Regions from separate parts of the Aminipila luticellarii genome, predicted to be linked through region 3. Evidence: riboswitches for the same ligand, from Rfam matches in the RefSeq annotation. Region 3 holds a riboswitch; each other region holds the start of a gene.
What was found. A riboswitch is a leader RNA that binds a small molecule or an ion and turns the genes downstream of it on or off. The one in region 3 is predicted to bind cobalamin.

Region 1: it holds a riboswitch for cobalamin, as region 3 does, so the genes downstream of both, EQM06_RS03660 (sirohydrochlorin cobaltochelatase) here and EQM06_RS04195 (diaminopimelate decarboxylase family protein) in region 3, are expected to answer to the same signal.
Region 2: it holds a riboswitch for cobalamin, as region 3 does, so the genes downstream of both, cbiQ (cobalt ECF transporter T component CbiQ) here and EQM06_RS04195 (diaminopimelate decarboxylase family protein) in region 3, are expected to answer to the same signal.

What each region holds. Positions count from the first base shown of each region.
Region 1 covers NZ_CP035281.1:776,006-780,293, reverse strand. The annotation lists gene hemA (glutamyl-tRNA reductase) at 1-227, opposite strand, end outside; gene cobI (precorrin-2 C(20)-methyltransferase) at 258-950, opposite strand; gene EQM06_RS03660 (sirohydrochlorin cobaltochelatase) at 1,008-1,805, opposite strand; cobalamin riboswitch at 1,948-2,133, opposite strand; gene hemL (glutamate-1-semialdehyde 2,1-aminomutase) at 2,223-3,518, opposite strand; gene hemB (porphobilinogen synthase) at 3,559-4,288, opposite strand, start outside.
Region 2 covers NZ_CP035281.1:2,612,745-2,617,032, forward strand. The annotation lists gene EQM06_RS12165 (heavy metal translocating P-type ATPase) at 1-1,277, opposite strand, end outside; cobalamin riboswitch at 1,504-1,706, shown strand; gene cbiQ (cobalt ECF transporter T component CbiQ) at 1,845-2,684, shown strand; gene EQM06_RS12175 (energy-coupling factor ABC transporter ATP-binding protein) at 2,696-3,526, shown strand; gene EQM06_RS12180 (energy-coupling factor ABC transporter permease) at 3,545-4,288, shown strand, end outside.
Region 3 covers NZ_CP035281.1:923,467-927,754, reverse strand. The annotation lists gene pyrB (aspartate carbamoyltransferase) at 1-332, opposite strand, end outside; gene EQM06_RS04195 (diaminopimelate decarboxylase family protein) at 742-2,067, opposite strand; cobalamin riboswitch at 2,167-2,382, opposite strand; gene EQM06_RS04190 (S-layer homology domain-containing protein) at 2,541-4,288, opposite strand, start outside.

The DNA of each region.
Region 1 (4,288 bases), 150 kb from region 3:
TGACAGAGCATGTCATAAGGACTGATCTTATTCAATTTTTCGTTATCGCACTGACTGATCCAAAGCTCTGTCCGATTGCAGGTGGAAAGGAGTATGCAGCCTTTCAGCTGAAACCGTTTTTTCATTTCCCCGAGAGCTTCTTTTACTCCTGCTTTTGTAAAGGAAAAGGCCTCCCTGTAGTCGAGCGATGCTTTGCTGTGATCAATGCCTACCATTCTAATACGCATTCCGATTCGCCTTTCAAATGTATCTGTCCTCTATTTTTTATCTCGGACGATGAGTACGGAAAAATAGCTGGCATTTTCATCAATGGCCTCTATATTTTCAAATACCCGCTCACCTTCCATGCCGCAGCGTTCCACCATTTTAACGGTAGGAGGATTCTCCATGGAATGAATATATTCTTTCAGCTTTCCTATGGATTTTCCGCTCTTCATCAGAACCTTGGTTCCTTTCATCAGTAAGGCCTCCTCGGTTCCCTTATAAGAAGCCGGTATAATATGCAGAGCCTCCTCCCCTTCGGTCAGGCTGTCATTCAATCTGGCTGAAACCGCACAAAAAGAAGGAATGCCCGAGAGAATTTCTGTTTCATATCCGGCATCCCGCACCCGATTATGAACATAGGCGTATGTGGAATAGATCGTCGGATCTCCCAAGGTCAGAAAGGCCACATTTTTTCCTTCGTCGAGCCATTTTTTCACCTGTTCTGCCGCCGCATCGTGACTGGCTTCGAGCTTTCCCCTGTCTCTGGTCATGGGCATATCCAGCTCTGCCACCAGCTTTTTATCTAAATCCGGGATTGCACCCTTCGCTATGGTATACGCCACATTGATACTCTGACCGGACTTGGGAATGGCTACAATATCACATTCCTCAATTACCCTCACCGCTTTTAATGTCATGAGTTCCGGATCTCCGGGTCCGACACCTACTCCATATAATTTTGCCATTCCATTCCTCCGCATTTCCTTTTTCGCTGTTTTCCTTGGTTTTTCAACACTAATCGTCTATTCACAATCAGCTGTATGATCTAAATACATTTTTTGTATTCCCGTAAATTCTCCGATTCCTCTTAGGATGCAGGTCACCTTATATCCCGCATTTTTAAAGAGGACTTTCCATGAATCTTCCTGCTCTCCTGCCATATCGTTGACCGCATGATCTCCGGCCACTACCATAAGCGGCATCAGCACGACTTCATCCGGTGCGTAGTCCTTTACCTGTTTTAAAACCAGACTCACCTCCGGATAGCCTTCCACAGTACCTACGAAGACATTTTCATAGCCCAATGCCTTAAATCGGTAATCCAGTGCCGCATAGGCGGCATCCGAGAAATGTCCTGTCCCATGTCCCATCAGAACCAACGCCGTCTTAGCCGCCTGATCTGCATTTTTTTTCTGATCCAATTCCGGTACTTCCGCCATAATTGCTTTGCAGACTTCATCATAGTCTCTGGAAGAGGTCAGGAGAGCCTTGCCCACGGAAATAGCGTCAAAGCTATTCTTAAAGGGCGTGATCTGCTCCATCATCTTTTCGTATTCTTCTCCGTTTATAATATGGGTAGGCTGCACCAGCACATCTTTAAATCCGTCTTCTGCTAACCTTTCCATCGCTTCCCGAACATTGTCCACATGCATGTGATCACGGGTTTTAAGAACCTTCATAATAATACTGCTGGTAAAGGCTCTTCTGAGCTCCCTGTCCGGGTAAGCTCTGCTTATAAATCGTTCAATTTCACCAATAGTCTTTTCTCTGGTCTCCTTGTGACTGGTCCCAAAGCTTACGATCAATAGGGCTTTCTTCATTTCATTTAACCTTCCTTAAAAAAAATCGCCATTCTGAAAATCAGAACAGCGTAATACGGGGGCTGACAATAAGCCCCTCTTATTACACTTATTCATCCTTCGCAAAAAAAGTGTAACCTCTGTTGCAGTCTGAACGACCGAACAGAATCCGATACCGTAGGCAGGTCTTCTGACTCTGGCGTCAACATCGTACTCTCCTTCCCATTTTTACACAGTGGCTTCATGAAGCACGACTCTTCCATTACAGCGGCGTGACCGCGTGGGCTTTTACCCAACTTCCCTATTCTCCCGGTAGGAATCCCCGGGCACCTACAATATTTCTCTATTGTCCAATATATTGTAACACTAAAACAGGGGGTCGTACAACCCCCTAAATACATTCTATACAGCCTGCTCCATTGAAAGGCAGTGCCTGTTTTATACGCCAAAAAATACAGCCGCGTCGGACAACGTTTTTTGGATATCCGCTTCCGTATGCTGATCTGAAATAAACATGGCTTCGAATTGGGCCGGTGCAAAATAATTGCCATGCTGAATCATATATCGGAAATATTCTGCATATCGCTTTAAATCTGACGTTCTGGCAGAAGTATAATCGGTTACCTGTCCGCCTGTGAAGAACAGGGTTCCGATGGAGCCGATATGATTGACCGTGCAGTCCACTTTCGCCGCAGCTATGATCTCCTTAAGGCCGCCGTACAACATTTCTCCCAGGGAATTAATATGCTCATATACAGACGGATTTTCCTTTAAGCAGGTCAGTTGAGCAATACCTGCCGCCATTGCCACCGGATTTCCGCTCAGTGTACCCGCCTGATACACCTTCCCTACCGGTGCTACACATTCCATGATGTCCCGTCTGCCGCCGTAAGCCCCTACCGGCATACCGCCTCCAATAATCTTGCCGAAGGTCGCCATATCCGGCGTCACACCAAACAGCTGCTGCGCCCCGCCGGGTGCTAATCGGAAGCCGGTGATTACTTCGTCGAAAATCAGAACAGTCTGATGAAGATCACAGATTTCACGAAGGTTTTTCAGGAATCCATCTTGCGGCAGAACCACGCCCATATTGGCTGCGACTGGTTCAATAATAACGGCGGCAATATCTCCTTTGTATTCTTCAAACAATTTTTCTACGCTGTCCATGTCGTTGTATCTTGCTGTCAGCGTATCCTTTGCACAGTTTTCTGTAACACCTGCGCTGTCCGGCGAGCCGCCTTCCGCAATCAATGCGGAACCTGCTTTCACTAAAAGACCGTCGCTGTGCCCGTGATAGCAGCCTTCAAATTTGATGATCTTATTTCTTCCCGTGTAGCCTCTTGCCGTGCGGAGGGCAGACATGGTGGCCTCCGTCCCCGAATTTACCATCCGCACCATCTCAAAGCACGGAATCATCTCGCAGGCGAGCTTTGCCATGGTAATTTCCCTTCCCGTGGCGGCACCGAAGCTAAGTCCATGGACGATTGTTTCCTGCACAGCCTTTAAAACTCCGGGATTGTTATTTCCAAGGATCATCGGCCCCCATGAACCAATATAATCGATATATTTATTTCCGTCCGCATCGTAAATGAACTGAGCGTCTGCTTTTTCTATAAACCTGGGAGTCGTGCCGACTGCCTGAAAGGCTCTGGCCGGACTGTTGACTCCACCCGGTATGTAGTGCTTCGCCTCTTCAAATAAACGTTCTGATCGATCTGTCTTATTGTTCAACATTTGCATTTCCTCCATACGTATCCAGGTGCCATCTGATAGGTTAACCAATTTGTCCGCTCTGAATCATTTGTGCCGCTTCTTTGGCAAAATAAGTGATCAGCATATCTGCACCCGCTCTGAAAATGCTGGTCGTCGTTTCTGCGATAATGGAAGCTTCATCTACCATGCCGGCCATTCCCGCGGCCTTGATCATAGCGTACTCGCCGCTCACGCTGTAGGCCGCTACCGGAACATCTATATTATCCCGAACCTCTCGGATAATATCCAAGTAAGACAGGGCAGGCTTCACCATGATAATGTCCGCGCCCTCCTCCAAATCCAAAAATACTTCTTTCAACGCTTCCCGCCTGTTGTGATAGTCCATCTGATATGTTTTTCGGTTACCTTTAAAGTTATCTGAGCCTGCGGCTTCCCTGAAAGGCCCGTAAAAAGCAGAAGCATACTTAGCGGCATAGGACATAATCGGCGTATTTTCATAGCCGGCTTCATCTAAAGCGTCCCGAATAGCCAGCACTCTGCCGTCCATCATATCAGAAGGCGCCACCATGTCTGCACCGGCTCGAACCTGCGATACTGCGGTCTGTGCCAAAAGCGGAAGTGTTTTATCATTATCCACGGTCTCCCCTTTCAAAATGCCGCAATGCCCATGGGATGTGTATTCGCACATGCATACATCTCCGATGTAATACAAGTCCGGAAAATCCTTTTTCGCCGCCCGCAAGGCTTCCTGTACGATCCCGTGCTCGTCATATGCTCCGCTTCCGCATTCG
Region 2 (4,288 bases), 1.1 Mb from region 3:
TCCTCCGATATATCTTCTATTTCCTTCGATATAAAAATTTGTTCCTGCTGAAATAAGTCTGGTTTCCCTATCAGTATTTCCTGCCCGTCAATCTGTGCTCTCACTCCCTGCCCGGCCAGTAAGATAAAGTCCTGCGGCTCCAGCATTACTTTCTTCTCAGATTTTTTTATAAGATCCTGCTCACGTAACGCTCGATAATGAGCACAAATAGATTTTCCTATAGGGTGCTCCGAGCGCTGCTCTGCGGTGGCTGCATAATATAGCACCTTCTCTTCAGAAAGGCTGTCGTTAAAGCTTTTCAGTGCAATCACCTTTAGTTTGCCGTAAGTAAGCGTTCCGGTCTTATCAAAAGCCATGTGTTTTACTTTGGCAAAGCGTTCCAATGCGTCACCCGAACGAATGATGATACCATACGCTGCGGCATTGCCGATACCGGCCATAATCGCCGTAGGTGTAGCTAATATAAATGCGCACGGACAAAATACGACCAAAACGGTGACCGCACGAATCCATTCCCCGGTAACAAGCCCTGTGATGACTGCCGCGCCCAATGCAGCCCACACCATCCAGGTGGCCCATCTGTCCGCCAGGCTTATGATAGGAGCCTTGTTGGCACCGGCCTCTTTCACCAGTTTGATCATCCGTTGAAGGGAGCTGTCCTCACCAACTTGAGTGGCCCTCATGGTAAAGGTGCCGTACTGGTTGACTGTCCCGCTGGTCACCGGATCTCCGGCTGTTTTATCTACCGGCAGAGATTCGCCCGTCATGACCGACTGGTCAATAGAGGTCTGCCCCGATAAAATAACACCGTCTGCTGCAATGGCTTCCCCCGCCAGCACTACTAATATATCGTCAACCTTTACCTGCTCCGCCGGGATTATCTCTTCCCTGCCCTTTCGAATCACCCGGGCGGTTCGCGGAGTAAGTTTCATCAGATTTTCTATACTTTGGTTGGCTCTTTTAGATGTTCCGTTCTCCAGCAGAGTCCCTATGGCCATGATGAAAGCGACCTCTCCGGCAGCAAAATATTCCCCTATAAATACGGAAGCTACGAGTGCAATGGAAACAAGAACATCGGCCTTTATATCGTGATCCACCACCAAGCCCTTGATTGCCCCAACAAGGATGGGAATCCCGCATAAGACAATGGCTGCCCACGCCGGGTCAAAGGGTAAGGCTCCTTCCTGCCAGTGAAATAGACTGCCGAGCAGTGCTGCTCCCGATAGGATAACCCATATTAAATTACGCTTGTCTTCTTCTATTATCCAGCTTTTCATTTTTTGTTTTGTCCTCCCTTATCGCAATATATTTATCTTTCTATCGGTCTTTCTTGTTGTTTCTGTATCCCCCTATAGGGGATACGAAAACTATATCACGTTTCCTTCTTTTGTCAACCACCCTTTATTTTTGTCAAGGCCTTATTCCCGCAATTTTCTGCAAGAATCCCAATAAAACGCTTCGCACCCTTGACATTAAATACCGGAGGTGATAATATCAAGATGCAACTAAATAGTTATTTTATGTTCCGTCAAATGCGTTTGACGGCTAAGAGGGAAGCAGGTCATAATCCTGCGCGGTCCCGCCGCTGTAATCGGGGAGTCAGAACCTGTTCCAAAAAGGAAGATCACTGAAGCATGAGCTTTGGGAAGATCGGAAGATGACGTTGATCCGTAAGCCAGAAGACCTGCATAAAATTCCATGTAATCCGAAGGGAGATCGGTTTATATCTTTATTGTGTTTTACAGGAAAACGGGCTGTAGCGAAAGCTGCAGTCTTTTTTATTTGAAAGATGCGTACAGGGCATGCCCTATAAATTTCTAGAAATATAGTCGAGGATAAGAAAAATGGAAGAACATATCGTTCCTACGAACAGAAAGCATCATAAACACCATAAAATCGGACACAAACACGGAGAAGGCTCCAGTATTGATTTTTACGCGTATAATTCCGGGATAAGGCGTTGGAATCCGACCTTCAAGGTATCGTTTTCTGCTTTGACATTAATTTTATGCATAGCGCTAAACAATCCATATGTGTCCATCGCCGTCATGATAGCCATGGCATATCTAACGGTAATAAAGGGCCGACTTCCAGTTCACGCATATGTATCCGTGCTGACGATTCCCATTACCTTTATTCTTCTTGGCACAATTATGGTCGGTATTGACTTTTCCACGCAACCGATCGGTCAATACAATTTACATCTGGGATTCTTTTATATTATTACTTCCGAAAAGAGTTTAAAGATGATGTGCTTTTTAATTTTAAAGGTTTTCGGTGCAATCAGCGCAATGGAGATGATGGCTTTATCGACTCCATCCTCAGAAATCATCTGCGTGTTACAGAAGACATATGTGCCCCAGCTCTTTACAGAGTTGATGCTGATGACTTATCGTTATATATTTATTCTGATTGATGTCAACATCAATATCAGAAATTCCGCAGATTCCCGTTTGGGCTTCTGCGATCTAAAAACTTCTTGGAGTACATTTGGAAAAGTTGCAAGCAATATGTTGATCGTTTCCATGAAAAAATCCAACGCCTATTATGATGCCATGGAAGCCAGATGTTATGACGGACAATTTATGGTTCTGGAAGAAACCCAGAATATAAAAGCAAAACAAGTTGTTATAGCAGCTATATTCATATTTTTTCTGTTAGCTTTATGGTACATCACAAAATAGAAAGGATCTTTATGAAAAACCCGATTTTACAAATTCAGAACTTACAGTATTGCTACGGAAACGGAAAAACCGCTCTGCACGACATCAGTGTGGATATTTATGAGGGTGAAAAAATTGCTGTTATCGGCTCCAACGGTGCCGGAAAGTCTACCTTTTTTCTGAATACCAACGGAGTTCTTACGCCGGATGAAGGCGACATTTATTACAGAGGAACTTTAATAACCAAAAAGAATCTGAAGGAATTACGGAAAAATATCGGTATCGTCTTTCAGGACGCAGATAATCAGATTATTGCTTCTACTGTTTTGGCAGAGGTCGGATTTGGCCCGATGAATCTAAAGCTGAAAAAAGAAGAGGTTTTAGAGCGTGTAGAGGAAGCCTTGCGTTATATGAACATTCTTGAATTTAAGGATCGGCCGCCTCACTATTTAAGCGGAGGGGAAAAGAAACGGGTCAGCATTGCTGATATTATTGCTATGAAATCAGAAATCATCATATTTGATGAGCCTACGGCAGGGCTTGATCCGCTAAATGCGGAAATGCTGGAAGAGGTCTTAGGAAAACTTTCTTCGGAGGGAAAAACTATGCTCATTTCTACACATGATGTGGACTTCGTCTATCGATGGGCGGAGAGGGTTCTTGTTTTTAATGAGGGAAAGATTATTGCCGACGGTACGCCATTTGAAATTTTTCAAGAGATCGAAATCTTAAAGCAGGCTAATTTAAAACAGCCCATGCTAATGAAGGTCTATGACTTGCTGGTCGAGCACGCACTGCTCAAAGATGAACAGGTTTATCCAAAGACATTTCAGGAACTACAGGAAGTAATTCAAAAAATATAATAGAAAAGGAGAGTAAATATGAAAATGAGTATGAAAGAAAAAAAACTGATTGTAAGCGTTACTGCTGTCGCTTTGTTTTTCGGTATTACTCCAACAGTAAGCGCAATGCACATTATGGAGGGATATCTTCCGCCTAGTATGTGTATTGTCTGGGGCGTGATCTGTATTCCATTTTTGGTAGCCGGCTTTCTGTCCATTAAGAAAACCCTTGCTCAAAGCCGCAGAAATATTACCATGATTGCTATGGCTGCAGCCTTTGTTTTTGTAATTTCCTCGTTAAAAATTCCTTCTGTGACAGGCAGCTGTTCACATATGACAGGTACAGGTCTGGGAGCTATTCTGCTTGGTCCTAGTGCTGTCAGCATTTTAGGTATTATCGTATTGATTTTTCAGGCTATTCTGCTTGCACATGGAGGATTAACTACATTAGGAGCCAATACCTTCTCCATGGCGATCGCAGGACCATTTCTTTCCTACGGAATTTACATTCTGTGCAAAAAATTACATGTAAATAAATATGTTGGCATTTTTCTTGCCGCGTCCATTGGTGACATATTTACATATTGCGTTACCAGTTTAGAGCTGGCGATAGCCTATCCTTCCCCTACCGGAGGATATATGGCTTCTGTTGTTAAATTCCTTGCGGTTTTCGCTCCGACTCAGCTTCCGCTTGCCATTATTGAAGGAATTCTTACCGTCATTATTATCATGGGTCTTGAAACCTATGCAAAACCGGAATTAGCCGATTTAAGATTTGAAGTT
Region 3 (4,288 bases):
GGAGCTCCTTCTTTCGGATGCCTCATGACGGCAAGATCGGCATAGCATGCAACGGTCTTGACCGTATCTGCAATACTTTCCCCCTTTGCCACTGAACTGGAATTGGGTTCGGAGAATCCAATGACCTGTCCCCCCAGTCTAAGCATGGCTGCCTCGAAACTGAAACGGGTTCTTGTACTTGGTTCATAAAACAGTGTAGCCAGCAGCTTACCATCACAAGCATGCACATATTTTGCAGGGTCGCCTATAATTCTGTCCGCCAAATCAAATACTTCCTCAAGCTCGCTTAAAGAAAAGTCCATAGGTTCCAATAAATTTCTACCTTTTAACATATTAAATCTCCTTTCCAGCAAAAAAAAATCTTCCAATAATGGAAGATTAAATAATACAATCATCTAAAGAAAAGGGCATCTCCAATAGAGACGATTTCCCGGACAACGGCAATAAACAAATTAATTCTAAAACCGAAGGATATGCCGCCGAGTTCTCAAAATCTTTTGTAAGGTCGTAATTCTCTCTTATATAATTTTCAAACGTCATTAACATATGTATAATTCCTTCCTACCATTCACTTTACAGCAAGGTTTTAACACACTAGTATAACCTGCCATAAATTCCACAAAATCGCACTTTCTCTTTTTCCTCGTGCCTAAATCTTCAATATAATACCATGCCTATCATGTGATGTCAATAGAAAAATGCATGGCAAAACTATGTATTTATTTTTTACCAAAATAGTCCTCAAATCGCGCATACATTTAATTCCTCTCGGAAAGGTTCTTCCCCTTCCAACAGATCTTCATATCGCTGCGGCCTTTTAATCTGTTTTACCGTACCATTCTTTTTGATCATAATGGCACCCGGTCTTGGCCTTCCGCTGAAACTGGACAGGTACGAATGGCTATATGCTCCCGCATTAATAAAAGCAATGAAGTCTCCTGCGGTTATGCTGCCTGGAAGTCTGATGCCCTCTGATGATGCATAAGACAGACCGCTGATTTTATAGGACATGTTATGGTTTTCCGTTATTTTATTAGCGCAGAGCAGCTGATTATAGCTCAAAAGCCTTTCAAATTCCATTCCGTTGTTTAGGCCTTCATCCAGAACCAGCCAATTTTCATTTAAATTTTTTCGATATTTTTCATTTACAATACTGGTCAGCAGGATTCCTGCAGAAGCGGCGATTTTTCTTCCGGGTTCAATAATCAGTTCTATATCTTTAAAAAATTGACCATATTCTTTTCCTGCCCATTTCTCCACTGTAGCTGCATTTAATTCTTCTGACACCGCTTCTGCAATCTGCCCCATGTTGTCGGACGAAATACCCCCTCCGATATTTAAGCTCTGCGGGGAAAAGCCAGTCAACTGATACATTTTTACCGCCGTTTCAAGCATAGTAACAAAAGCTTCATGAACGGATTCCGGCTCATGTGATCCATTTTGAAGATGGAAGTGGTATCCTTTGAGCTTTACGTACTTCTTGTTTTTTTGAGACATCCGAATAGCGGTTCGAAGCTGTTCAAATGTAATACCAAATTCAGATTCCTGCCCCGACAGCCTATGACGATCGGAATGGTAATAGGAAATTTCAGGGGCCACCATCAAGGCAATATTTACCGGAGTATCTAAAGCTTCGGCAATCTTAGCGATTCTGGTCAGTTCATAAATGGAGTCAATATTAACAGACTTTACTCCGCTCTTTATGGCAAGTTCAATTTCCTCACCTGTTTTGCACGCTCCGGTGAATATGATCTGATCCCCCTCGAATCCGGCCTGCAGGCCTTTAAACAATTCCCCTCCGGAGTTGACCTGTAAATTACACCCCGCATCCCTTATGACCTGCAGGTTGGCCAGGGTGGATTCACATTGCGCTGCATAATGTATACTCGTTTTATCATAAAAGGTCCTAAAGGCAACAATTACTTCATTCACATTCTTTCTCAGTTCCCTTTCAGAGAAAACATATAGTGGGGAGCCATATTTTTCAACCAGCTTTATTAAATCCCTTCCATCAAAACATAAATGCTCTTTTTCAATTTTAAATATCTTATTCTCAAAAATATCCATTTGTAATCCCCCCACATAACAAAAAAACTGCGACAAAAATCGCAGTCCGTTTTACTGTTCTATTTCTAGTATTCTTGCCAATGATCCATGCTACCCGTGGATTGGCGTGCTTCTCATGCAGGTCTCCTGACTTGTGTATCTACATTTCTTTTAACCTTCCCGAATAATCTTCAGTGGCTATTTATCCTTTTCAGAATAAATCTTAAAAGAAACTCCTCACTCACAGTGGCGGGTCCATTCCGGATTTTCACCGGATTCCCTCTTAGTCAGACTTTATTGGAACATAAAGCTGAAACATGGAAGTAATATAATTTCTATTTTTATTAGTTTATCACACATACGGTGTTATTTCAAGCCCAATTTTACCCTTTAAAAGACTGGGCTCAGAAGAATCGATCTTAACGATATCATTCTAATACCCACTCTTTAAAAAATAACTTTCAGTAACAACTGCGCACATATCTTCCCTATGTTTATAAATAGTTCTGCATCAATACAGAAATCATTTTGGAGCACTCTGCTCTTGTGGCACTTTCTTTCGGTGCAAAAATATCTACAGTTTTTCCGTTTATCACTCCTGCTTTTTGTAATTCGATAACCGCTGATGCTGCATACTTTCCGATTTCCTCTTTATCCCGAAACTCCACTTCTTTGTTTACTTCCTCTAATTTTTTATTTTCAATTTTTGACATATATCTGGAAAGAATTACAGACATATCTTGCCTTGTTATGCTATCATTCGGATCAAAGCTAAGACCTCCGCCATTCTCTAAAGATCCTGTGACAAGACCTTTTTCTTCAGCCCACGCAGCTGAACCGGCGAACCATTCTCCTGCCTTGACATCTTTAAATTTAGGATCTCCGTACGCACTTAAATCCGCACCTGCCAGATTAGCAAGCATTTGTACGAATTCCGCACGGGTTATTTTATCATCTGGTGCAAAGCCTGCATCATTTATACCTTTGACCACATCTCTTGCCGCCAAAAAAACAATTTGATCCTTTGCCCAATGTTTTGATATATCATTAAACGAAATATTTCTATATCCTACCGCATAGCTAGAAAAGTGATCCGTTGAAAAGCTCAGCATCTTTGTCTGTAAATCATACACACAGTTTTTCATGATTTCCAGACTGCCTTTATCTTTTATATAATAGGCCACGATGCCGTTTGAATTCTCAGACTCCGCTGCTGCATATGGTACAGAAATCTGTAGATTATCTGCAAATTGAGAGACTTTTTTATCTCCTGTAACTAAATTAAAATCAAATATAAATCCCCCTTTGATCTTTTCTTGGAGATTACTCTTATTTTCTTCTGTAAGCTCCGCTTTCTTTTCTAATTCTACTTTTTTGACCGTAAAAATTACATCTCCATCAGCACTTTTTAAAAGATAGTCTAAATTTTGTTTATCCAGTCTGATATTTGCTATAGGAGTCTGTACTGTCAGCACATCCACTTTCTTTCCCAGCTCTGTCACAGCAGCCTCGGGCAACTTTGTTTTTATCTCGTTTATCTTGCTGTCTGCATTAATTACTATCTTTATTTCTTTCTTGGGTTGAATACCAGAATTTTGATCATCTTTTTCGGCAGCTGCTATGGCATCACTTATATCCTTTGCCGAAACATCAGCGGATCCCTTGCCATCTTTGTCTATAGTCGCTTCTACTTCAATCCGTCCTACGGTATTTTCTTTTGTTAGCTCCTCAAACTCCTTAATGGCTGCCTTCCCGCCGGCGGCTTCTACTGCATCCGGATCTTTTGTCCAGTCATTTGTGTAATACCATACCACATTGTCCCCATCATGCAATTTATACTTTGTCAATGCAATATCTGGCAGCTCATCATTCACCTTATAAAGCCAGCCCGAATGCTTCCCTTTGTCAAATTCAACTAAGCTTTTACCTGATGCATTGGTTATAGAGGACACGTAGTTTTTATTCGTTATGACATAAGAAAAATCTTTTTCATCCAATGCTTTCGTAAATGCATGATATACAGTTGCATCAGATTTTAAGGTTACCGTTGTACGTGGAATCCAAACCCCCGAATCAGCCTTTAATGTAAAGTTTACCTTCATTTCCTTTTCAGATATCGGATCTGCAGGATCCGCTTCCTTACCTCCTGCACCATTTGCATAAGCAGCACTTTTAGATTCTTTTGAAAAATCGTATATATTATATGGTAAACCGTTTTTCATGACTTCTGATGCAGCAATCA